DNA from 3 places in the Winogradskyella sp. HaHa_3_26 genome. Region 3 is predicted to be linked to each of the others. Evidence: riboswitches for the same ligand, from Rfam matches in the RefSeq annotation. Region 3 holds a riboswitch; each other region holds the start of a gene.
What was found. A riboswitch is a leader RNA that binds a small molecule or an ion and turns the genes downstream of it on or off. The one in region 3 is predicted to bind S-adenosylmethionine.
Positions count from the first base shown of each region.

Region 1: linked by a shared signal. The riboswitch ahead of H0I32_RS10220 (O-acetylhomoserine aminocarboxypropyltransferase/cysteine synthase family protein) and the one ahead of H0I32_RS06510 (trans-sulfuration enzyme family protein) in region 3 are both predicted to bind S-adenosylmethionine.
Region 2: linked by a shared signal. The riboswitch ahead of H0I32_RS02950 (Na+/H+ antiporter NhaC family protein) and the one ahead of H0I32_RS06510 (trans-sulfuration enzyme family protein) in region 3 are both predicted to bind S-adenosylmethionine.

Region 1 covers NZ_CP058981.1:2,372,554-2,380,316, forward strand. Annotated here, with positions in the region: gene H0I32_RS10205 (translocation/assembly module TamB) at 1-1,782, opposite strand, end outside; gene H0I32_RS10210 (alpha/beta fold hydrolase) at 1,998-3,008, opposite strand; gene H0I32_RS10215 (OsmC family protein) at 3,021-3,470, opposite strand; gene H0I32_RS10220 (O-acetylhomoserine aminocarboxypropyltransferase/cysteine synthase family protein) at 3,601-4,896, opposite strand; SAM riboswitch class I at 5,042-5,165, opposite strand; gene H0I32_RS10225 (hypothetical protein) at 5,265-6,815, opposite strand; gene H0I32_RS10230 (2-isopropylmalate synthase) at 6,965-7,763, shown strand, end outside.
Region 2 covers NZ_CP058981.1:674,069-681,831, reverse strand. Annotated here, with positions in the region: gene H0I32_RS02965 (alpha/beta hydrolase) at 108-770, shown strand; gene H0I32_RS02960 (lytic transglycosylase domain-containing protein) at 908-1,864, shown strand; gene cls (cardiolipin synthase) at 1,868-3,316, shown strand; SAM-I-IV-variant riboswitch at 3,394-3,489, shown strand; gene H0I32_RS02950 (Na+/H+ antiporter NhaC family protein) at 3,538-4,851, shown strand; gene H0I32_RS02945 (DUF2892 domain-containing protein) at 4,857-5,438, opposite strand; gene rpmH (50S ribosomal protein L34) at 5,609-5,770, shown strand; gene carB (carbamoyl-phosphate synthase large subunit) at 5,871-7,763, shown strand, end outside.
Region 3 covers NZ_CP058981.1:1,504,768-1,512,530, reverse strand. Annotated here, with positions in the region: gene metF (methylenetetrahydrofolate reductase [NAD(P)H]) at 1-187, opposite strand, end outside; gene metH (methionine synthase) at 491-3,208, opposite strand; gene H0I32_RS06515 (homocysteine S-methyltransferase family protein) at 3,236-4,237, opposite strand; gene H0I32_RS06510 (trans-sulfuration enzyme family protein) at 4,298-5,467, opposite strand; SAM riboswitch class I at 5,574-5,697, opposite strand; gene H0I32_RS06505 (HupE/UreJ family protein) at 5,833-6,426, shown strand; gene H0I32_RS06500 (deoxycytidylate deaminase) at 6,526-6,957, shown strand; gene H0I32_RS06495 (S41 family peptidase) at 6,957-7,763, shown strand, end outside.

The DNA of each region.
Region 1 (7,763 bases), 870 kb from region 3:
AAAGTTACCATCAACGGTTGCGATTCCTTGCGTGGTATTTAATTTTGCTTTAGTAGAAATTGCTTCAGGATTACCATTTGCTTGCCCAATAAGTTTAATGTCTTTAGGTAAACTAATGCCTAAATCTGCTTCATTAACAAATTTTACGATATCTGTACGAGTTGTTTGCGCAGAAAAATTAGGAATGTTAAATTGAAGTGTTTCTGGGTTTGTAATATTTTGAAGTGTTCCGTTGGCAGAAATTTTGGTGGAATTTCCCCAATTAAGCTTCATGGTTGTTAAATTGATGGAAGCTAAACTTCCGGAAGCTTTCAAGATTCCTTTAAGTTGATTTTTACTTAAAGTATTGATGTATTCGTTATTTTTTAAGTCAGGTTGAAATTTTATAATTTCAGATAAAGATAAGTTGATTGAAGGCAGGTCTAAATTAACCGTTGTGCTTTCTGGGTTTTCTAATAATGAAGAAAGTGAATTATAATTTAAATCTGCATAACCTGAAACCGAATTATTATTTAACCTAAAATCTAAATCTTCTAAATTTAAGTTTTGGTCTGAAATTTTAAGGTTGAAACCAAGTTGATTTAAATTCAATCCTGAAAATTCATTAAAATGTAGTGTTTTTAATTGAAGCCCTGCATTTCTATCTTTTAATGTAATGTCTTTAGCTTGTAAGGTAAGGTTGTTTAATGAAATAGCATTTGCATTAAAAACATCTTTTTGAGCTATTGCATCACCTACTTTATATTCAATTTGGTTGTTTTCAAAATCTATCGATGCAATGTCAATTTTAATTTGTGGCCATTCAAAAGTGGTCGGTTCTGTTTCTGCTTTTATGTCTTCTGTTAAATCTGGTAAGCCATTAATTTTGGCTGCTGTATTTAAACTAATTCTAGAATTTTTAAGTGTAATTTCTTTAAGATTAAAATTGCTATCTGCTAAATTTATAACAGGATCTTCTGTTGAGAATTCTGAAATATTAACATCAGCAATCAGGCGATCGGGTTGCGATTCGTAATAAGCCACAACATTATTTAAAACAATTTTATCGAAAGATAGCTTTGGCAAAGGGCTGTCAGTTGTTGTGGTATCTATCGCTACAGGTTTCTGAATAAATTTAATGTTAGAGTTATTCAGTTCAATATCTGAAGCTTCAAAAATCATGGCTTCTAGATTTGTCGTTTCCATGTCAGCATTCAGCTCACCAATTTTAAACCTAGAGTCAATTCCGGCAACGGCATCATCAAATACAATATCTAAATTCTTAAATTTTAAATTGCTAAGCACTAAGTTGAGTGGGGTAGAAATGGTATCTGTTACAACTGTTGTTGTATCGGTTGTAGCAAAAGCATCTATTAAAAACTGAAAATTATAACCTTCAATACTATCTTTTCTAATCACATTAGCCCGTAAACCTTCCCAATCTAAAGCATCTACACCAATAGCTTCGCCTCTTATCATTTTAAAAAGTGGAACATTAGCTTCTAGTGATTTTGAATATACTAAAGTATCTCCTTTGGTATCTTCGAGATAAAGACCATCGAGTTGAACGTCTCCATCAAAAGTGATAAATAATTTTTCTATTTCAACTTTAGTATTTGTTTTACTTGAAACATAATTCACCGCTTTTGTAACGATAATATTCTGTCCCCAAGGGCTTCTAATAAAAAGGATAACTAAAAATAAAAACACAAGAATTCCTAACAGAATACGTAGCGTTCTGCGAAGCCAACGAAATTTTCGTTTTGTTGGGGTTTGGGGTGGTGTATTTTCGGTATTATTCAACAGTCAAATATATACGGTCAAAAGTATTATAATTGTCGTTATTGCTAATAATATTAACGCTCTAGAGTTAAAAATTAACTAATTTTATTAAGGTTCTGTTATTAATATCGATGAAAAGATAAGAGATGTCGTTTAGTTATAAAGTTCTGTAGATTCTTTGAAGCAAAAAAGCCAAACTTATAAGTTTGGCTCTTTTTAATATTATATGCTAGTTTTTATGCAACTTGCTGCTCAAGTTTTTTTTTAACAGAAGTTACTTCTGCTTTAAAAATAGGTTTCAAAAAGCGTGCTAATTGATCAAATTCAATTAAAAAAGCATCGTGTCCGTGTATCGATTTTATTTCATGAATGTTAACATTTTCTTTCTTGCCTTTTAGTTCAACAAAGGTGTTCCAGTTTTCATCAGCTTTAAAAAATAAATCAGAATTGATAGTGATGATATGAATGTCACTTTCAATTTTAGATGCGACATCTAAAAAATCATTTCGATCTCTAGTGATATCAATTGTTCTTAAAACCTGATTCATTAATTTGTATGCAGCGACCTGAAAGCGATTGTTTAAAGCATTACCGTGATAACTAAGCCAGGATTCAATGTTAAAAAAGGATTCGTCTTTTTTAGTGCGATCAAATTTTTGTGTTAAAGACTCAGGTGTTCGGTATAACGTCATGGCATGCATTCTGGCATCTACCAATGGTTGAGAAGAGTTATTTAATAGCGCATCTTGAATATGGCAATTAGCAATAACCCAGTCTGTAGATTTCCAGTCGGTTGCAATAGGAATTAAATGTTTAATTAAACGCGGTTTTAATGCGGCTAATTCCCATGCAATTCCACCTCCAACAGAACCTCCAATGACAGCAAATAAATGTTGAATTTTTAATTCTTCTATTGCTAAGGCAAAGAGTTTTGCAATATCTCTTGCTGTGAAATCTTTATAATTTTCTATGATGTTTTCAGCTTTATTATCGTAGCCATTACCAAGAATATTAAAAGATAAAATTGTGTATTCATTAGTGTCGATACATTTATTTTCTCCGATAATATCATTCCACCAACCATTTTCTCCGATAACATTAGAGTTTCCAGTTAGCGCATGATTCACTAAAATAATAGGTGCTGTATGTAGGGGTTTACCAAAAGTTTGGTAAGACAAGTTTAGTGAAGTTGTCTTACCACTTTCGGTTGCATAGTTAGCAATTGTAATATGTTTTAGATTTATCATCGCTAGTTTTTTTTAAACCGCAAATTCTTTTACTACGGATATTTTTAAAGGTGTTTTATTTTGAAGATTGTCTTTTACAGGGCATCGTTCTTCAACTAATTGAAGCCATTTAGATAAGGTTTCAATACTTGCGTCCGTTTCAGGAATAAGATTTAAACTTATAGATTTAAATCCAGCACGTTCTTTGTTGGAGTTACCTAAAAACCGATTTGGATTTAATTCGCCAGAGACTTCTATTTTTAAATTTTTTATAGTGAAACCTAACTCTTTGGCTACTATATGCCCAATAACATTAGCACAGCCCGCAAAACCAGCTAAAATATATTCTACCGGATTTGCATCCGTATCTGTACCTCCTAAATCAGAAGGTTCGTCTACGACTAAAGTAAATTGTCTTGTTTTTCCTATAAATTTTGTAGGTGAAGCACTAGCTCCTGCTACAGAAAATTTTATATCGCTCATTTTGTTTTTTAATTTTGAAAATATTTTAATTTAAAATTTTAGAGTCATCAAAATATCACATAAAGCACAGCTGCAAAAAATTAATTTTGCTATGTTTTTTACTGTGCTTAATGTGATAGTGACTTTTTGATTAATGCTGAAACGCTTTTTGTTTTATAACAGCAAAAGCTTCTTTTAAATCATTTTTTAAATCTTCTATATTTTCAATTCCTACAGATAAACGAATTAAGTCTTTGGTAACTCCAGAGGTTAATTGCGCTTCATCGCTTAGTTGCTGATGTGTTGTGCTTGCAGGATGAATGATAAGAGATTTTGTGTCTCCAATATTTGCTAATAATGAGAACAATTTTGTAGTGTCAGAGATTGTTTTGGCAGCTTCGTAACCTCCGTCAACGCCAAAAGTAACAACGCCACTCTGACCTTTTGGTAAGTATTTGTCTGCTAATTTTTTGTGTTTACTAGTTTTTAAACCAGGGTAGTTTACCCAATTGACTTCGGGTTGTTCTTGTAGCCATTTTGCTAATTCTAAAGCATTTTCACTATGCTTTTTAATACGTAATTCTAAAGTTTCTAAACCTTGAATGATTTGAAAAGCATTAAATGGACTTAAAGCACCACCGTAATCACGTAAGCCTTCAACTCTAATTTTTGCGATAAAAGCAGCTGCTCCAATAGCTTCGCTATAAACTAATCCATGGTAACCAGCAGATGGTTCTGTGAATTCTGGGAATTTTCCATTAGTCCAATCAAAATTACCACTATCAATTATAATACCTCCTAATGAAGTTCCATTTCCGGTGATGTATTTTGTTAAAGAGTGAATAACAATGTCTGCCCCGTACTCAATTGGTCTAAGTAAGTAAGGTGTTGCTACAGTATTATCTACGATTAATGGAACTTTAAAAGCTTTTGCTTCTTTAGAAATAGCTTCTAAATCTAAAACATCTAATTTTGGGTTTCCTAAGGATTCTACAAAAAAGGCTCTTGTGTTTTCTTGAGTTGCTTTTTTGAATGCTTCAGGGTCAGAAGGATCTACAAAAGTAGTTGTAATACCATGTCTAGGTAGTGTAACGCTTAATAAATTATAGGTTCCTCCATATAAACTACTCGATGCTACGATGTGATCACCAGCTCTTAGTAATGTTAGTAATGTTGTAGAAATAGCTGAGGTTCCAGAAGCTGTTGCTACTGCACCAATTCCGCCTTCTAAAGCTGCTAAACGCTGCTCTAAAATGTCGTTAGTTGGGTTGTTTAAACGGGTGTAAATGTAGCCAGGAACCGAAAGATTAAATCTCCCTGCTGCTTCATCTGAATCTTTAAAGACGTAAGATGATGTTTGGTAAATAGGAACAGCTCTTGTTCCTGATGTTTGACTAACGTCGTGTCCTGCGTGCAACGCTTTGGTTGCGAATTTTTGTGTACTCATTTTTCTAAGTTTTTGAGTTAATAAAAGATTAAACCAAAAGCCAAAATAAGCTTCATATATTTTCGATTTTAAATCGAAGTGTGAAGCATACTTAATAGAAAAATATTATAAAGAAAATGCTAATTACAGATGGGTAATTAGTCTTGAGTTATCTATCCAATTTTCCGATTAATGAATCGGATTATTAAGTAGAATTTAGCACCTTCTTAGTGAATCTAAGGGTTGCTAAGGCTTCATAGGGTCATTCCCTCCACCTTTCTTGATAACATTTCAGTAAGTGTTTGAACTTTGTGAGTACAAATATTGCAATACAAAAAGCACAAATCCAAATGATTTGGCGATTTTATGAGTTTTTTATGAAAATCATATTAAATTAAGTTATTCTTTGCTAAATATTTAATATGAATAATTTCAGAGACAGGTTTGTTTTCAATTTTACTTTCAAGCCATGAAATAATATCAAGATATAAAAAGGCACGACGCTCGTAGGGATGATCTTCAAAAGTTTTTAATGTTTTGTGTAATTCTTTAAATGCATTTTTAAGGTCATGAGGGTAAATATCTTGTAAACCTCTAATGAATTTTATCATTTCTTTTTGTACCTCATGAAGGTCGTTCATTTTAATTAAAAACTTGTAAGTGCTTCTTAGTAGGGTTTCTAGGTGGTAATCTAAGCCTGCTTCGTAATGAGCAACAAGATTTAAAACTCTGGAAAAACAGAGTAGGTCTTCTCGCATGGAAAGCGACTTGTTAGAAATGATTTTATCAAGATATTTTATGCATTCTTTATTGTTGCCTGCTCCAAATTGTAAGCTAGCAAACTTGTAATAAAAAATCATTTTATGGTGTGGGTCAATCTTTTCACCAAAAGGGATTAGTTCTTTTTCTATTGTCGGAATAATATCGAGTCCTTCTGCAAAACTACCGTCAATAAAATGTTGATTAATTTTGTGAAAGTTAGTGTAAAGGAAGACTAAAGAAGCAACATTTTCGTCTTTTGGAAAGCTTAATTTTTGAACTGTGGCTTCAAAGTCATTAAATTTTTCTACAAATTTTGTTTTGTTACCAATAAAAACCAAAGCCTCTAAAAGGTAGTTGTTTCCTTTTAAAAAGAATACCGGATTAAGATTAATCATGCTTGGGTTTTGATAAAATAAATCCACCCATTTTAAAGCATACTTAAAACAGTTTAAAAAATCTTGAAGTAAAAAGCTTTGCCATAAATTAGCTTTATATAGCCATAATTTTTCTCGAAACCCTAAGTCTTCAATTTTAACTTTGGGTAATTGCTTATTGAAATAATTGATGACCATTTTGGCTTCATCTTCATTTTTTACATAACCTGTTTTTAGAATATTGCTGTAGAGTTGAAGTGATAGGTTGGAGAGCTTACTGGTTATAACGTTAAGTGTACTTAATTCTTTAGCTTGCACAGCTAGTTCATCTGCGCGTGTGCTAATACTTCGTGTAATGTATTGTGATTCAATAACTTTTTCGAGTTCAACAATCTCGAAAGCCGAGTTTTTTTCTTCATTGACTATGGCTAGCTCTTTAGCTTTATCTAAAATTTTTAAACTTTGTTTATATAAACCTTTATGGTATAAAATTGAAGCAAAATCTAATTGTTCTCTAATTTGTAATCTTATGTTTTGATGTGAAGGATTCAGTTTTAAGCTGATTAAAATTTGCTTATATAAATGCGATTTTACATTTGCAAGCTGTTGTTTTTTAATAATATTACTTTTTAAAATTGAAGTTTCATTATAGGCTTTAGCCTTGTCTAAAAAATTAAAAAGATTCAAAAATTTAGAGTCAGAATTCACACCAAGCCGACCAACATACAGTTTAAACTGACGTTTTTCAGATTTAGTTAAAGACTTAACTAGTGAGAATAAATTATCTTTTTGGTCTTTAGTTATCAATTGAGAATAGATTTATCTGTCTGTTAATCAGTTAATTGAAATATATTTTAACGACTGGGCATCGTAAAGTTAAACTAAGATCGGTATTTTAAAGCAAAATCAAAATATATATTCGTAAGACAATACTATAAAATATATTTTGATAAATGTCTAATAACCGTATTCAAATATTCGATACTACACTGCGAGATGGAGAACAAGTGCCAGGTTGCAAGCTTAACTCAGAACAAAAAGTAATCATTGCAAAGCAATTAGATCTTTTGGGAGTTGATGTGATTGAAGCTGGATTTCCAGTGTCTAGTCCAGGAGACTTTAAGTCTGTAGAAGCAATTTCAAAAATTGTAAAAAATGCAACAGTTTGTGGTTTAACACGTGCTGTTGAAAATGATATAAAAGTTGCTGCTGAGTCTTTAAAATATGCTAAATTACCGAGAATACATACAGGTATAGGTACGTCAGACTCTCATATTATTCATAAATTTAAATCAAACAAAGAAGCTATTATTGAGCGTGCTTTTCAAGCTGTAAAATATGCGAAGTCTTTTGTTGAAGATGTAGAGTTTTATGCTGAAGATGCAGGAAGAACTGATAATGAATATTTAGCAAGAGTATGTGAAGCTGCAATTAAAGCAGGTGCTACTGTGTTAAATATTCCAGATACAACTGGGTATTGTTTACCAAGTGAGTATGGAGCAAAAATAAAATACCTTAAAGAAAATGTAAAAGGTATTGAGAAGGCTATATTGTCTTGTCACTGTCATAACGATTTGGGTTTAGCTACAGCAAATTCTATTGAGGGTGTGATTAATGGAGCACGACAGATAGAATGTACTATCAATGGTATTGGTGAGCGTGCTGGTAATACAGCATTGGAGGAAGTTGTTATGGTATTGAAGCAACACCCTTATCTTAATTTAGATACTAATATTAATACGTCAATGTTGT
Region 2 (7,763 bases), 830 kb from region 3:
AAATGAACTATAAACCTATGTGTCTAGTGTTAAAAGCTTGCTGAGTAATGATTTATAGTAATGTATTTAGATTTCTTTAACAAAAATATTGTCTAAAGCTAAAACAGATGAAAACAGACCTTACACATGTTTATTTAATGCCAGGTATGGCAGCTAACCCTACAATATTTGAGTACATTAAATTACCTGAAGACCAATATGAAATTCATTGGTTAAAATGGCAAATTCCGGATAAAGAAGAAACGCTTCAAGAATATGCACAACGCATGTGTAATTTTATAAAGCATGATAATATTGTTTTGTTAGGAGTCTCTTTTGGAGGGATTTTAGTACAAGAGATGTGTAAATTAATAAAAGTTAAAAAGTTATTTGTAGTTTCTAGTGTAAAATCTCATCATGAGTTACCCAAGCGATTCAAGCTTCTTAAAGTTACTAAAGCTTATAAGATTCTTCCAACCCAATTGGTTAGTAATATAGATTTATTAGCAAAGTATGCCTTTGGAGAAACGGTGAAAAAACGTGTAGATTTGTATAAAAAGTACCTTTCCGTTAATGATAAAACTTATTTAGATTGGTCTATTAAGCAAGTGGTGTGTTGGGACCAAGAAGAGCCAAATACTCAGGCTATTTATATTCATGGCGATAAGGATATTGTTTTTCCTCATTCTTGTACCGGAAATTGTATCGTTATTAGTGGCGGAACTCACATAATGATCATTAATAAGTATAAATGGTTTAACGAAAATTTACCAAAACTTATAGAGTCTTGAATTGAATACTGATTGAAGAATGAGTATATTTATAAAAAAGAGTTAGAAAAATAAAAACATAATACAAGCATCTTGCAGACCTTTATTAATCAGCGAAATGATAATAAACTTAGTTCTTGTATTTAAAAATGAATCACATGAAAATCATAAAAAATAGTTTAGCATTAGTCGGTATCGTTTGTGTATCTGGCTTATTTATTTTTGCAATGCAAAAATCCCCAGAACCAGATAATGCATTATCTGATTATATGTTGGGTAAAGATGATCCTATTGTCAATAATTATAATGTATATGCCTTAGAAATGCCTGAAGATTTAAACTTTGCAGGTGAAGCTGTACCAATTAATGATCCGGATATTTATGAGCGTATGGATAGAGAATTATTGGTTAATACCTATTGGCAATCTAATGGCTTATTAATGTTTAAGCGTGCTAAAAAATATTTTCCAATTATAGAACCTATTTTGAAGAAAAATGGAATTCCAGATGATTTTAAATACTTAGCTGTAATTGAAAGTGGATTAATTAAAACTGCAAAATCACCTGCAGGTGCTAGTGGTATGTGGCAAATTATGGCAGCTACAGGTAAAGAGAACGGCTTAGAGGTTAATTCTAATGTAGATGAACGTTATAACATTGAAAAGGCAACAGAAGTAGCTTGTGATTATTTAAAGAAAGCTAAAGCTAATTTAGGATCTTGGACAAAAGCTGCAGCAGCATATAATGCAGGTAATGCTGGTGTTTCTAGACGATTAAAAGAACAAGATGTTACTGGTTATTACGATTTATTATTAGGAGAAGAAACAGGACGTTATGTGTTTAGAATTGTAGCTTTAAAAGAAATTCTTTCAAACCCTGATAAGTATGGATTCAACTTTAATAAATCACATTTATACAAAGAAGTACCAACTTATAAGGTAAAAGTAGATACGGCAGTAACTGATTTTGCACAGTTTGCTAAACAATTCGGAATCAACTATAAAATTCTAAAACTTCATAACCCTTGGTTAAGAGAACCGTTTTTAAATAATAAATCGAGAAAACTTTATGAAATAGAAATTCCTAAAGAAGGATATTATAATACACTTCCTTAAATTTTGGAATTTATAAAAAATCATATTTGGCAAATTTTAATTGTATTCAATTATGCACTTGCATTATCTGCAGTGGCAACAATTTTGCTTAAAAAATTAAACCCAACAAAGGCTTTAAGCTACATCATAGGATTGTTAGCTCTACCTTTTTTGGGTTTAATTGTATACTATCTTTTTGGGCAAGAATACCGAAAGACTAAAATATTCAGTAGAAAGAATGTTTTAAATCAAACGATTATAAAAAAGATTCAAGATCAATTAGAATTAGATACCAAAGAGATTAATGAGGTTGATGATTTACTTGATCAAAAATCAAAATTAATCCCTTTACTATATAATAGTGAAAAATCAAAACTCACTATTAATAATGAAGTAAAGCTTATAAAAAATGGTGACGATAAGTTTAAATTGCTTTTTAAAGATATAAAAGAAGCAAAAGATCATATTCATTTAGAGTATTTTGTAATACAAGATGACCAAATAGGTACGGAGTTATTAAATCTATTATGTGAAAAATCACGAGAAGGCTTAGAGATTAGAATTGTTATTGATGATGTAGGGAGTTCTATTTCTTCTAAAATGAAGCGAAAAATAAAAGATTGTGGTATTCAAATGCATTCTTTTATGCCTGTCTTATTTTCAAAATTCACAGGTCAGATGAACTATCGTGATCATCGAAAGATTACCGTTATTGATGGTAAAATAGGATATGTTGGCGGAATAAATGTATCGGATCACTATGTAAATGCAAATAACGATAGGTATTGGCGTGACACACATATTCGTTTAGTAGGCGAGGCTGTTAAACCTTTGCAGATTTTATTTTTTACAACTTGGGATTTTGTGTCAGATGATGGATTAGAAATATCTAAATCTTATTTCCCTGATCACGATTGTAAAGAAAACGTACCACTTCAAATTGCAGCAAGCGGTCCAGATACGGATTGGTCTAATATAATGGAAGCTATTTTCGTTGCCATTACAAATGCAGAAGATCATGTGTATATTACTACACCGTATTTTATTCCTAATAGCGAGATTCTTACGGCACTACAAGTTATTGCGAGAAGTAATATTGAAGTGAAAATTATAGTTCCTAAAACTTCGGATTCCTGGATAGCAGAATATGCTACTAATTCTTATTTAGAAATGCTTTTAGAGGCAGGAGTAGAAGTTTATCATTACACAAAAGGATTTGTGCATGCAAAAACAATGGTTGTAGATGGTGTTTTTAGTACGGTTGGTACTACTAATATGGATTATAGAAGTTTCAATATTAATTTTGAAGTCAATGCTTTAATTTATAGTAAAAAAATTAGTAGTGAATTAACAGCGTTTTTTAATGAAGATTTAAAAGATTGTGAAAAACTAGAATTACAATCTTGGAAAAAACGTTCTAAACGCACAAAAATTATTGAAGCGATAGCGCGTTTAATGGCTCCGTTATTATAATAATTTCTTCAATTTTATAATAATGAGTTAAAATTGAAAGCAAATTTAATTATATATAATATATTTGCCGACTTAAAATAAATTATCAAGAATCTCAAAAGGAGATAGCAACCTGCATTAACAAGCAAGGTGCTAAAAGGATAAGCCAATACTTTGGAAAAAATGTTAATCTAATTTTTCTTTCTTATTTGCATTCTGTCTTCTTTTTAAGAAATAAAAGAATGAAGAAATTAAAAGAATCAGCACCAAACTTTACAGCATTAATTCCATTATTAGTTTTTGTAATTACCTTTTTAGGAATAGGTATTTATAAAGATGATTTTTATCTATTACCTGCGCCAATAGCAGTTATTGTTGGTATTGTCGTTGCCTTCTTGATCTTTAAACAATCTGTTAATGATAAGATAGCGATACTTTTAAAAGGTTGTGGAGATAATAAAATACTAACCATGTGTTTAATCTATTTGTTAGCAGGTGCTTTTGCTGCAATTACTAAATCTACAGGAAGTGTCGATGCTATTGTTAATCTGGGGATGGATTATATTGCTATTCAGTATATTTATTTAGGCATTTTTTTAATAGCAGCTTTTTTATCCATTTCAACAGGAACATCAGTAGGAGCTATTGTAACACTAGCTCCAATAGTAGTTGGCTTTTCAGGACATGGAGATATTTCTTTAGCTGTACTTTGTGGTGCTTTACTAGGTGGATCTATGTTTGGAGATAATTTATCCGTAATATCAGATACAACTATCGCTGCAACACAGTCTTTAGATTGTAAAATGAGTGATAAGTTTAAAGAAAATATTAAAATTGCACTTCCGGCAGCATTAATAACCTTGGTTATTTTAACGGTACAAGGTTTAGATTTAAGTTCTAATGTTTTAAATGATGTTCATTATGATTATTCAGTCATAAAAATTGTTCCTTATATATTAGTCATTATACTATCTGTAATAGGTGTAAATGTATTTGTAACGCTATTTTTTGGAATTATTTCAGCTATTGTATTAGGTGTTTTTGATGGCGATTTTACAGTAATGGAATCTACAAGAATTGCATATACAGGTTTTACAAATATGACAGAGATTTTCTTACTATCACTATTAACAGGTGGTTTAGCAGCTCTGGTAGAAAGAAATGGAGGTATAGACTATATTTTAAATAAAATAAAAATTCTTATTAAAAGTAAAAGGTCTGCTCAATTTGGTATTGCCGCTTTGGTGAGTACTATAAATATGGCGATTGCAAATAATACTGTATCTATAATTATATCGGGTTCTATTGCAAAAACAATAAATGATGAATATGGTTTAACGAATAGAAAAACAGCTTCAATCTTAGATATTTTTGCTTGTGTTATTCAGGGAATATTACCTTATGGAGCTCAGGTTTTAATGATTCTGAGCTTTTCTGAAGGTCAAATAGATTATATAGATTTAATACAAAACACGTGGTATTTGCTTATATTGTTTGTGACAACAATTTTATTAATAAGCTTTGAACCTTTGTTTGTTAAGAAAGTAAAGAAGTAAAAGAATTATCTTTTACTTCTTCTGTTTTGTCTAGATGATGTGGGTTGTCCGTACTGATGTTTAGGTATAGCAGAAGCTTTTTTCATTTGTTGCTTCATCATTTTAATTTGATCAGCTAACATATCACGTTTATCTAATTTTTCTGCTTCAGCTAATAATTTTTGAGCTTCTGGTTTTTTACGTTTAGAAAAAGCAATTCCGGCTAAGTTTAATTTTGCCATCGCTAAATCATGATCCATAGATAAACCTAAATCAATAGCTTTTTTAAAATAACCTTCGGCTTCATTCATATTAGTCTGAGAAACCATAATACCATTTAAATAGTTTAAATAACCTTGTTGCTTTTTAACTAAGGCACCTTCAGGGTTCTTTATTTTGTCTAACCATTTTTTAGAACCTTCAAAATCTTGTTTTCTAAGCTTTAAGAAAGCTAATAAAATCATTTCATTTTTAAAGTAAAGGAAAATAAATATTGTAGACAGTAATAGGTACATAATACCGTTACCTATATAACCTTCAGTAAATTGATATATTCCATAACCAATGATTAATGCAGCTATGACTAATTTTATATTTTTATTAAACATATTTCTGTGTATTTTTACAGTGCGCAAAGATAATAAAATCTAAGAGTTAAAATTCTATTCAAAATTTTTCTTTTGGTATTTGCTAATGTAAAAAGTTGTTGTATATTTGCACGCAGTTTTGGGATAGCTCTCAAAAGATAAAATGATTATAAGATTTAAAATATAAGAAAATGCCAAAAAGAACGTTTCAACCGTCAAAAAGAAAAAGAAGAAACAAACATGGTTTCAGAGAGAGAATGGCTTCTGTTAACGGAAGAAAAGTTTTAGCACGTAGAAGAGCTAAAGGCAGAAAGAGGATCTCTGTATCTTCAGAAACAAGACATAAAAAATAATGATTAACAATTGTTAATATATTAGGGCGTTACTTAGGTGTAACGCCTTTTTTTATACCCTAGAGATACTTATTTTTGCACACCATAACAATTATTACACATGCCGAAGAACAAAAACATTAAATCGATATTACTTATAGGATCTGGTCCAATCGTTATAGGACAAGCTTGTGAATTTGATTATTCAGGATCTCAAGCACTTAGATCGCTAAGAGAAGATGGAATTGAAACAATTCTTATCAATTCTAATCCTGCAACAATAATGACAGATCCAACGATGGCGGATCATGTTTATCTGTTGCCATTAACAACAAAATCGTTAATTCAGATATTAAAAGAACATCCGTATATAGATGCTGTTTTACCTACAATGGGAGGACAAACGGCTCTTAATCTTTGTATTGAAGCTGATGAAAAAGGGATTTGGGAAGATTTTGATGTAGATATTATAGGTGTAGATATCGATGCTATAAATATTACTGAGGATAGAGAACAATTTAGAGAATTAATGCTGAAAATTGGTGTCGGTATGGCGCCTCAAGCTACGGCAACATCTTACCTTAAGGGGAAAGAAATTGCACAAGAGTTTGGTTTTCCTTTAGTTATTAGAGCGTCTTATACATTAGGAGGTGAAGGTGCTTCTTTTGTACATAAAGAAGAAGATTTTGATAAATTATTAACGCGTGGATTAGAAGTATCTCCAATTCATGAAGTTATGATTGATAAAGCTTTAATTGGCTGGAAAGAATACGAATTAGAGCTACTTAGAGATAAAAATGATAATGTTGTAATTATCTGTACTATCGAGAATATGGACCCTATGGGAATCCATACAGGTGATTCTATTACGGTAGCACCAGCAATGACTTTATCTGATAAAACATACCAAAAAATGCGTGATATGGCAATCCATATGATGCGTAGTATTGGTGATTTTGCAGGTGGATGTAACGTTCAGTTTGCAGTAAGTCCTGATGATGAAGAGAATATAATTGCAATTGAAATTAATCCTCGTGTATCTCGTTCATCAGCATTAGCAAGTAAAGCAACAGGTTATCCTATTGCAAAAATTGCAGCAAAATTAGCCATTGGTTATAATTTAGATGAATTACATAACCAAATTACAAAATCTACTTCTGCCTTATTTGAACCAACGTTAGATTACGTTGTTGTTAAGATTCCACGTTGGAATTTCGATAAATTTGAAGGATCAGACAGAACTTTAGGTTTACAAATGAAAGCTGTAGGAGAGGTGATGGCTATTGGTCGTTCTTTCCAAGAAGCGCTACATAAAGCAACTCAATCTTTAGAGATTAAGAGAAATGGTTTAGGTGCAGATGGTAAAGGTTACACAGATTACGATACAGTAATAGAGAAATTGACTTTTGCAAGTTGGGATCGTGTTTTTGTAATTTACGATGCCATCGCTATGGGAATTCCTTTAAGTCGTATTCATGCTATTACTAAAATTGACATGTGGTATTTACGTCAGTATGAAGAATTATTTGAACTTCAGAAAGAAATTTCTACCTATACAATTGATACTTTAGATCGCGAATTATTATTAGAAGCGAAACAAAAAGGTTATGGTGACAGACAAATAGCACACATGTTAGGCTGTTTAGAAAGTGCCGTTTATAACAAACGTAGCGAGTTAAAGATAAATCGTGTATTTAAATTGGTAGATACTTGTGCTGCAGAATTTAAAGCACAGACACCATACTATTATTCAACATTCGAAAGTGAAGTAGAAACAGCTGATGGCGAAGTTTACGTTCAAAACGAAAGTGTTGTTACTGATAAAAAGAAAATTATAGTTTTAGGATCTGGTCCAAACAGAATTGGTCAAGGTATTGAGTTTGATTACTGTTGTGTTCATGGTGTTTTAGCTGCTGCTGAATGTGGTTATGAAACCATCATGATTAACTGTAACCCTGAAACGGTTTCTACAGATTTTGATATTGCTGATAAACTATATTTTGAACCAGTATTC
Region 3 (7,763 bases):
CTTGTTTTTCTATATAGAGATACTCTTCTCTAGAGGTTGTAACATCTATAAATGGAGGTTTAAATTCCATTAAAGGATCTATATTATTATAGAGTTGTTGTATGCTATTTCCTTTTCTTGGTGGAATAATTTCAAAGGAAAATAACGTTTTTCCGTTAGCGTTTTTTATGTGATCTGTTACTTTCATGTACTTTCAGTTATTGTTTTAATATGGTCACATGTTGTTCGCTAATAATCATTTTGATAAATGATAATGTTTTAAACATGCTCGTTTCATACTATTGCCCACGAAAGTGGGTGTCTTTTTAATGTAATATCTTTTATTTTGGCGTTACCTAAAGGTCGCGCTTTCCGTTATATCTTTTTACTTGTTTTCGATACAATGTTCCTATCGTCACATTACTCAAACTGACGTAAAAAGGATGCCACTTCAACTGCAAAGCAATCACGATTTCTTCCATTATAATTTGGATGAGTAATCGCTAACGCACTAATCTGCAATGTTAGGACTCAACCATTTCGTTGCTTCTTCATTAGAAATAGCTCTTCTTTTAGAGTAATCTTCAACCTGACCTTCTTTTATTTTTCCTAATCCAAAATATTTAGCTTCTGGGTTTGCAAAATAGTAACCACTAACACTTGCTGCTGGCCACATTGCTAAACTTTCTGTAAGCTCAACTCCAATGTTTTCTTCAACATTTAAAAGGTTCCAAATGGTTTTCTTCTCTAAGTGATCTGGGCAAGCAGGATAACCAGGTGCTGGTCGAATTCCTTTATAGCTTTCTTTAATTAAATCAGCATTAGATAGGTTTTCATCATTAGCATAACCCCAATGTTTTGTTCTTACTTCTTTATGTAAATATTCAGCAAAAGCTTCGGCTAATCTATCGGCTAAAGCTTTAATCATAATGGAATTATAATCATCGTGCTCTGCTTCAAATTGTGCTGCTAGTTCTGCAGTTCCAAACCCTGTTGATACACAAAAACAGCCCATGTAATCTTGCTTCCCTGTTGCTTTTGGCGCTATAAAATCTGATAAAGCAATGTTTGGCTTCCCTTCTGATTTTTTAGATTGCTGACGTAGCGTTAAGAATTTGAATTTGTCTGGTCGAGCGGAGTCGAGACCTTCTTGGGATGCTTCGGCAGGCTCAGCATGACAATCCTTAATCTCAATATCATCATCATTAGTCGTATTGGCTTCAAACAAACCAAAAATGGCTTTTGCCTTTAAAAGCTTTTTATCAAAAATACGTTTCAATAATACTTTTGCATCGGCAAATAATTCTGTGGCTTGTTCTCCAACGACATTATCCGTTAAAATTTCTGGATATTTTCCATGTAAATCCCAGCTCCTAAAGAAAGGTGACCAATCGATAAATTCTTCAAGTTTAGTGATGTCAAAATCTTCTATAATTTGAATGCCTAATTCCTTAGGTTTTACAATTTCGGAAGCAGTCCAATCAATTTTAAATTTGTTTTTTCTAGCGTCTTTAATTGTTAGATATTCTTTTTTTCTAGTTCGTTTTAAGAATTGCTCTCTAAAAAAATCATATTCCTCACGAATCTGATTTTTATAAATTTTGCTATCTTTTTTAAGTAAATCACCAACAACGGTTACTGCTCTAGAGGCATCATTGATGTGCACAACAGTATTTGCATAATGTGGAGCGATTTTTACAGCAGAATGTGCTCTAGAGGTTGTTGCTCCACCAATGATTAACGGAATTTTTACATTTTGTTTTTCTAGCTCTTTAGAAACGTAAACCATTTCATCAAGGGATGGTGTAATTAATCCGCTCAAACCAATAATATCGACCTTTTCCCTTATGGCGGTTTCTATAATTTTTTCTGGTGGAACCATAACACCAAGATCAATGATTTCATAGTTATTACAACCTAAAACAACACTTACAATATTCTTTCCAATATCATGCACATCGCCTTTTACGGTGGCCATTAAAATACGACCTGCAAATTCTTGTTTTCCATCTTTTTCGGCTTCAATAAAGGGTTGAAGATAAGCCACTGCTTTTTTCATTACTCGTGCTGATTTCACCACTTGAGGTAAGAACATTTTACCGCTTCCAAATAAATCACCAACCACATTCATACCAATCATTAAATGACCTTCAATAACGTGAATTGGTTTGTCTGAAGCCAAACGTGCTTCTTCCACATCTTCAATAATAAAGGCATCAATACCTTTAACTAAAGCATGCGTAATTCGTTCTTGTAAAGCATCACTTCTCCATTCTAAAACCTTTTCTTCATGTTCTTTTTTCTGTCCTTTTAAAGATTCAGCAAAATCTAAAAGTCGTTCGGTTGCATCATCACGTTTATCAAACAAAACATCTTCTACACGTTCTAGTAAGTCTTTGTCTATTTCGTCATAAATTTCGAGCATGGTTGGATTAACGATTCCCATATTCATACCGTTTTTAATCGCATGATATAAAAAGGCAGAATGCATCGCTTCACGTACAATATTATTTCCTCTAAATGAAAAAGACACATTACTTACACCTCCAGAAACATTAGCATGTGGTAAGTTTTCACGAATCCATTTAGTGGCTTCAAAGAAATCTAATGCATTTCTGCGGTGCTCATCCATACCTGTTGCAACAGGAAAAATATTTGGGTCAAAAATGATATCTTGAGCAGGAAATTTAAGTTCGTTAACTAAAATGTGATACGAGCGTTTACAAATTTCAATACGTCTATTGTAATTATCGGCTTGACCATCTTCATCAAAAGCCATAACAACAACTGCTGCTCCATAACGTTTTATTAGTTTTGCATGGTGTTTAAATTGCGCTTCGCCTTCCTTTAAACTGATAGAATTAACAACACATTTTCCTTGTGCAACTTGCAAACCAGCTTCTATAATTTCCCATTTAGAACTGTCAATCATCAAGGGGATTCTAGAAATATCTGGTTCTGAAGCAATCAGATTTAAGAAGGTTGTCATGGCATAAACTCCATCTAACATCCCTTCATCCATGTTAACATCTAAAATTTGTGCACCTCCATCTACTTGATCTCTGGCAACTTCTAATGCTTCATCGTATTTTTCTTCTTTTATAAGACGAAGAAATTTACGAGAGCCTGTAACATTGGTACGTTCACCAACGTTAATGAAGTTACTTTCTGGTGTTATTATTAAGGGCTCTAAACCAGAGAGCGTAAGATATTTTTTATTTTGAGTCATGTTAGTCTTTTCAAAGTGGATTCCTGCCTACGCAGGAATGACAATTTTTCTTGGTTCGTAATTTTTAGCTACTTCTGCAATGGCTTTAATATGCGCAGGACTTGTGCCACAACAGCCTCCAATAATATTGATGAGGTTATCTTTTAGATAGTCTTCTATATATTGTTGCATTTGCTTCGGTGTTTCTTCATATTCTCCAAAGGCATTTGGTAAACCTGCGTTTGGATGTGCTGAGGTGAAAAATTCCGTTTCGTTAGATAAGCGTTGCAAATAAGGTTTTAATTGTTGGGCTCCAAGCGCACAATTAAAGCCCACACTTAATAGCGGAATATGAGATATTGAGGTTAAAAATGCTTCAACGGTTTGGCCAGATAATGTTCTGCCAGAAGCATCAGTTATAGTGCCAGATACCATTATTGGAATATCAATATGGCGTTCTTCTTTTACTTCTTCAATAGCAAATAATGCTGCTTTTGCGTTCAGCGTATCAAAAATAGTTTCGACTAAAAGGATATCAACACCACCATCAATTAAGGCTTCTACTTGTTGTTTATAGGCGATTCGCAATTCATTAAAAGTTATCGCTCTGTATTCTGGTCGGTTAACATCTGGTGATAAACTTGCGGTTTTGTTTGTTGGGCCAATACTTCCTGCAACAAAACGCGGTTGATCAGGGTTTTCTTTAGTGAACTTGTCTGCAACTTGTTTCGCGATTTTAGCAGATTCAAAATTCAGTTCGTACACCAAATTCTCCATATCGTAATCTGCCATGGCAATTGTAGTCCCAGAAAAGGTGTTGGTTTCTACAATATCTGCACCAGCCTCAAAATATTTTGCATGAATTTCTGCAATCGCTTCTGGTTGTGTTAATGATAATAAATCGTTGTTACCTTGTAAAGGAGACGGGTAATCTTTAAAACGTTCGCCTCTAAAATCTTCTTCTTTAAAACTGTATTGCTGAAGCATAGTTCCCATGGCTCCGTCTAAAACCAAAATTCGTTTTTGTAATTCGTCTTTTATATTGCTCATAATATGTGTTTGTTCTCGATATAATTTTATTTTGATATTATAAAATTACTCGAGCTGACCTTAGTTTTGTAAAGCTTGTTTTAAATCGTTAATGATGTCTTCGGGGTGTTCTAAACCTACTGAAACTCTTATTAACCCTGAAGTGATTCCTGTTTCTAAACGGACATCATCTGGTATTTTAGCATGGGTTGTAGATGCCGGGTGTGTTACAATAGTTCTGGTGTCTCCTAAATTCGCAGAAAGTGATAATAACTTAATGGAGTTAAGGAACTTTCTGCCTGCTTCGATACCTCCTTTGATTTCAAAAGCAACAACATTGCCTCCTAGTTTCATTTGTTTTTTTGCTAATTCGTATTGTGGATGCGATTTTAAAAATGGATATTTTACAAAATTTACATTAGCGTTAGACTCTAAAAAAGTCGCAACTTTTAATGCGTTATCGCAATGTCTATCAACTCTAACAGGTAAGGTTTCTAAACTTTTAGATAAAACCCAAGCATTAAAAGGAGATAGGGCAGGACCTGTATTTCTAGAAAATAAATAGATTTTCTGAATCAAATCAGCACTACCAACAGTAACACCTCCTAAAACACGACCTTGTCCATCCATTAATTTTGTAGCCGAATGGATGACTAAATTGGCGCCAAATTTTATAGGTTGTTGTAAATAAGGAGTGGCAAAACAATTGTCTATGATGAATATAAGGTTGTGCTTTTTTGCAATATCTCCTAAGCGTTGCAAGTCTAAAATATCTACAGCCGGATTTGTTGGGCTTTCGGCATAAATTACTTTTGTATTGGGTTGAATTAGGCTTTCAATTTTATCTAATTCATCAATTTTAAAATAACTTGTTGAGATATTCCACTTTGGTAATATGTTATTAAATAGCGTTTGAGTGGAACCAAAAATACTACGACAAGAAACGATATGATCGCCAGCATCGAGTAATGCTGCAAAAGTTGAAAACACGGCAGACATCCCAGAAGCAAAGGCGTAACCGCGTTCTGCTCCTTCCATTTTGCAAACTTTTTCTACAAATTCTGATGTGTTTGGGTTAGAGTAACGACTGTAAATATTACGTTCTTTTTCATCTGCAAAAGAAGCACGCATGTCTTCGGCATCTTCAAATACGTAGCTAGATGTTAAATACAAAGGGCTAGAATGTTCTAGATATTGAGAACGCTCAATTTGTGTTCTTATAGCTTCTGTTTCAATGTGTTTTGAACTCATTTTTCTTAGTTTTATGATAAACCAAAAATCAAATGCGTCAAAAAAATGACGTGTAAATAGAAAAATGCGACAAGAGTATAAATTACCGTAATGAGGTAATTATGTTGGGTTATCTATCTAAATTATTCGATAAATGAATCGAAAATGAAGTAGAATTTAGCACCTTCTTAATAAGTTTAAGGGTTGCTAAGGTTTCATAGGGTCTATCCCTCCACCTTTCTTGATAACATTTCAATAAGTTATTTGAACTTTGTGAACTACAATATTCAGAAAGAAATTGGAATTAAACAAGTTTTTATTCATAATTTTTTAATTCAGCATATTGCATTTTAATTGTAACTTTGAATTTCCCTAAAATATTATATATGTTAGAAAATTTTTGGTTTAATGTGCAATACGGAATGAATCACGTATTAGATATTAATGGTTACGACCATATTCTTTTTTTAATGGTATTGGCTGTGCCGTATCTTTTTAATGATTGGAAACGTGTCTTGCTTTTAGTAACAACCTTTACTTTGGGGCATACGCTATCATTGGTCTTAGCGGCTTATGGAATTGTAAGCATTAACGGAGAACTTGTAGAATTTTTAATACCCGTAACTATTTTAATAATGGCACTTTATAATGTGTTTACAGCAGGTAAGAAATCAAAAAATAATAAAATTGGATTGTTGTTTTTTACCACCTTATTTTTTGGAATTGTACATGGATTAGGCTTTGCAAGAGAGTTTAAAATGTTCTCAGGGCAATCTGAAAATAAATTAGAATTACTTGTTGAGTTTGCTTTAGGTATTGAACTTGCTCAAGTTATCATTGTTTTTATCGTGTTGTTTATTGGATTTATATGTCAGACTGTATTTAGATTTTCGCGTCGCGATTGGATAATGGTACTTTCATCTATAGTCATAGGATTAGTAATTCCGATGATTTTAGGAAGCGATTTGATGAGGTCATAAAAAGTTTGGTAAAATTTTAACGCCAAGAAAAAGACGAATAAAATACTATCCGTTTATCTTCGTTATTAACAACATACATTAGAATAACAAAATTTATTCATGTCAAAAATAAAACAGCTACGTTACGATAAGGCTTATTTGCGAATTGCTAAAGAATGGGGTAAACTATCTCATTGCGAACGTAAGCAAGTAGGTGCTGTAATAGTAAAAGATCGAATGATCATTTCTGATGGTTATAACGGAACACCAACTGGTTTTGAAAACTACTGTGAAGATGATGAAGGTTATACCAAATGGTACGTATTGCATGCGGAAGCCAATGCCATTTTAAAAGTAGCTTCATCTACACAATCTTGCCAAGGCGCTACGCTGTATATTACACTTTCACCTTGTAAGGAGTGTAGTAAATTAATACATCAAGCAGGTATTGTTAGGGTTGTTTATCATCAGGGTTACAAAGATGATTCGGGAATTAAATTTCTTGAAAAGGCAGGAATTGAATTAGAACTTATAGAAGATTTAAATGCCTAATGGCAACAAAAAATAAATACATTCCACTTTTAATCGGTGTTGCAGTCGCGGCCGGTGTGATTATAGGTGGAAAATTAAATTTTTCAGATACTTCAGATAATCTCTTCACTACAAATAGCAAGAAAAATAAGCTTAACAGATTAATCGATTATATAGATTACGAATATGTAGAAGAGGTAAATACCGATAGTATTGTAGATGTTACGGTTAATGGTATTTTACATAATTTAGATCCACATTCTACATATATTCCTAAAGAAGATTTAGAACAGATTACCGAAAATATGAAAGGTGATTTTGTAGGTATTGGTATTAATTTTTATGCCTATAATGATACTGTCGCTGTTGTAAAACCCACGGAAAATGGTCCTAGTGAAAATGCTGGGATTATAAGTGGAGATCGTATTCTTTTTGCAGACGGAGACACACTTTATGGGTCTAACAAATCTAGTGATGATATAGGTCTAAAATTAAAGGGAGATAAAAACACTAATGTTAAACTTGTTGTTTACAGAAAAGGTGAGGATGGTTTACTAGAGTTTAATGTAAAACGCAAAAATATACCTATCAAAAGTGTTGAAGCATCCTATATGCTTACTGATGATTTAGGTTATATAAAAATGAATCGATTTGCAGAATCTACGTATAAAGAATTTATGCTTGCTTTAGATGAATTAAAAGATCAAGGAGCAACTAAACTTGCATTAGATTTAAGAGATAACCCAGGTGGTTTTTTAGGTATTGCAGAGCAAATTGTAGACGAATTTTTAGAGGACGATAAGCTTATTTTATTTACAAAAGATAAA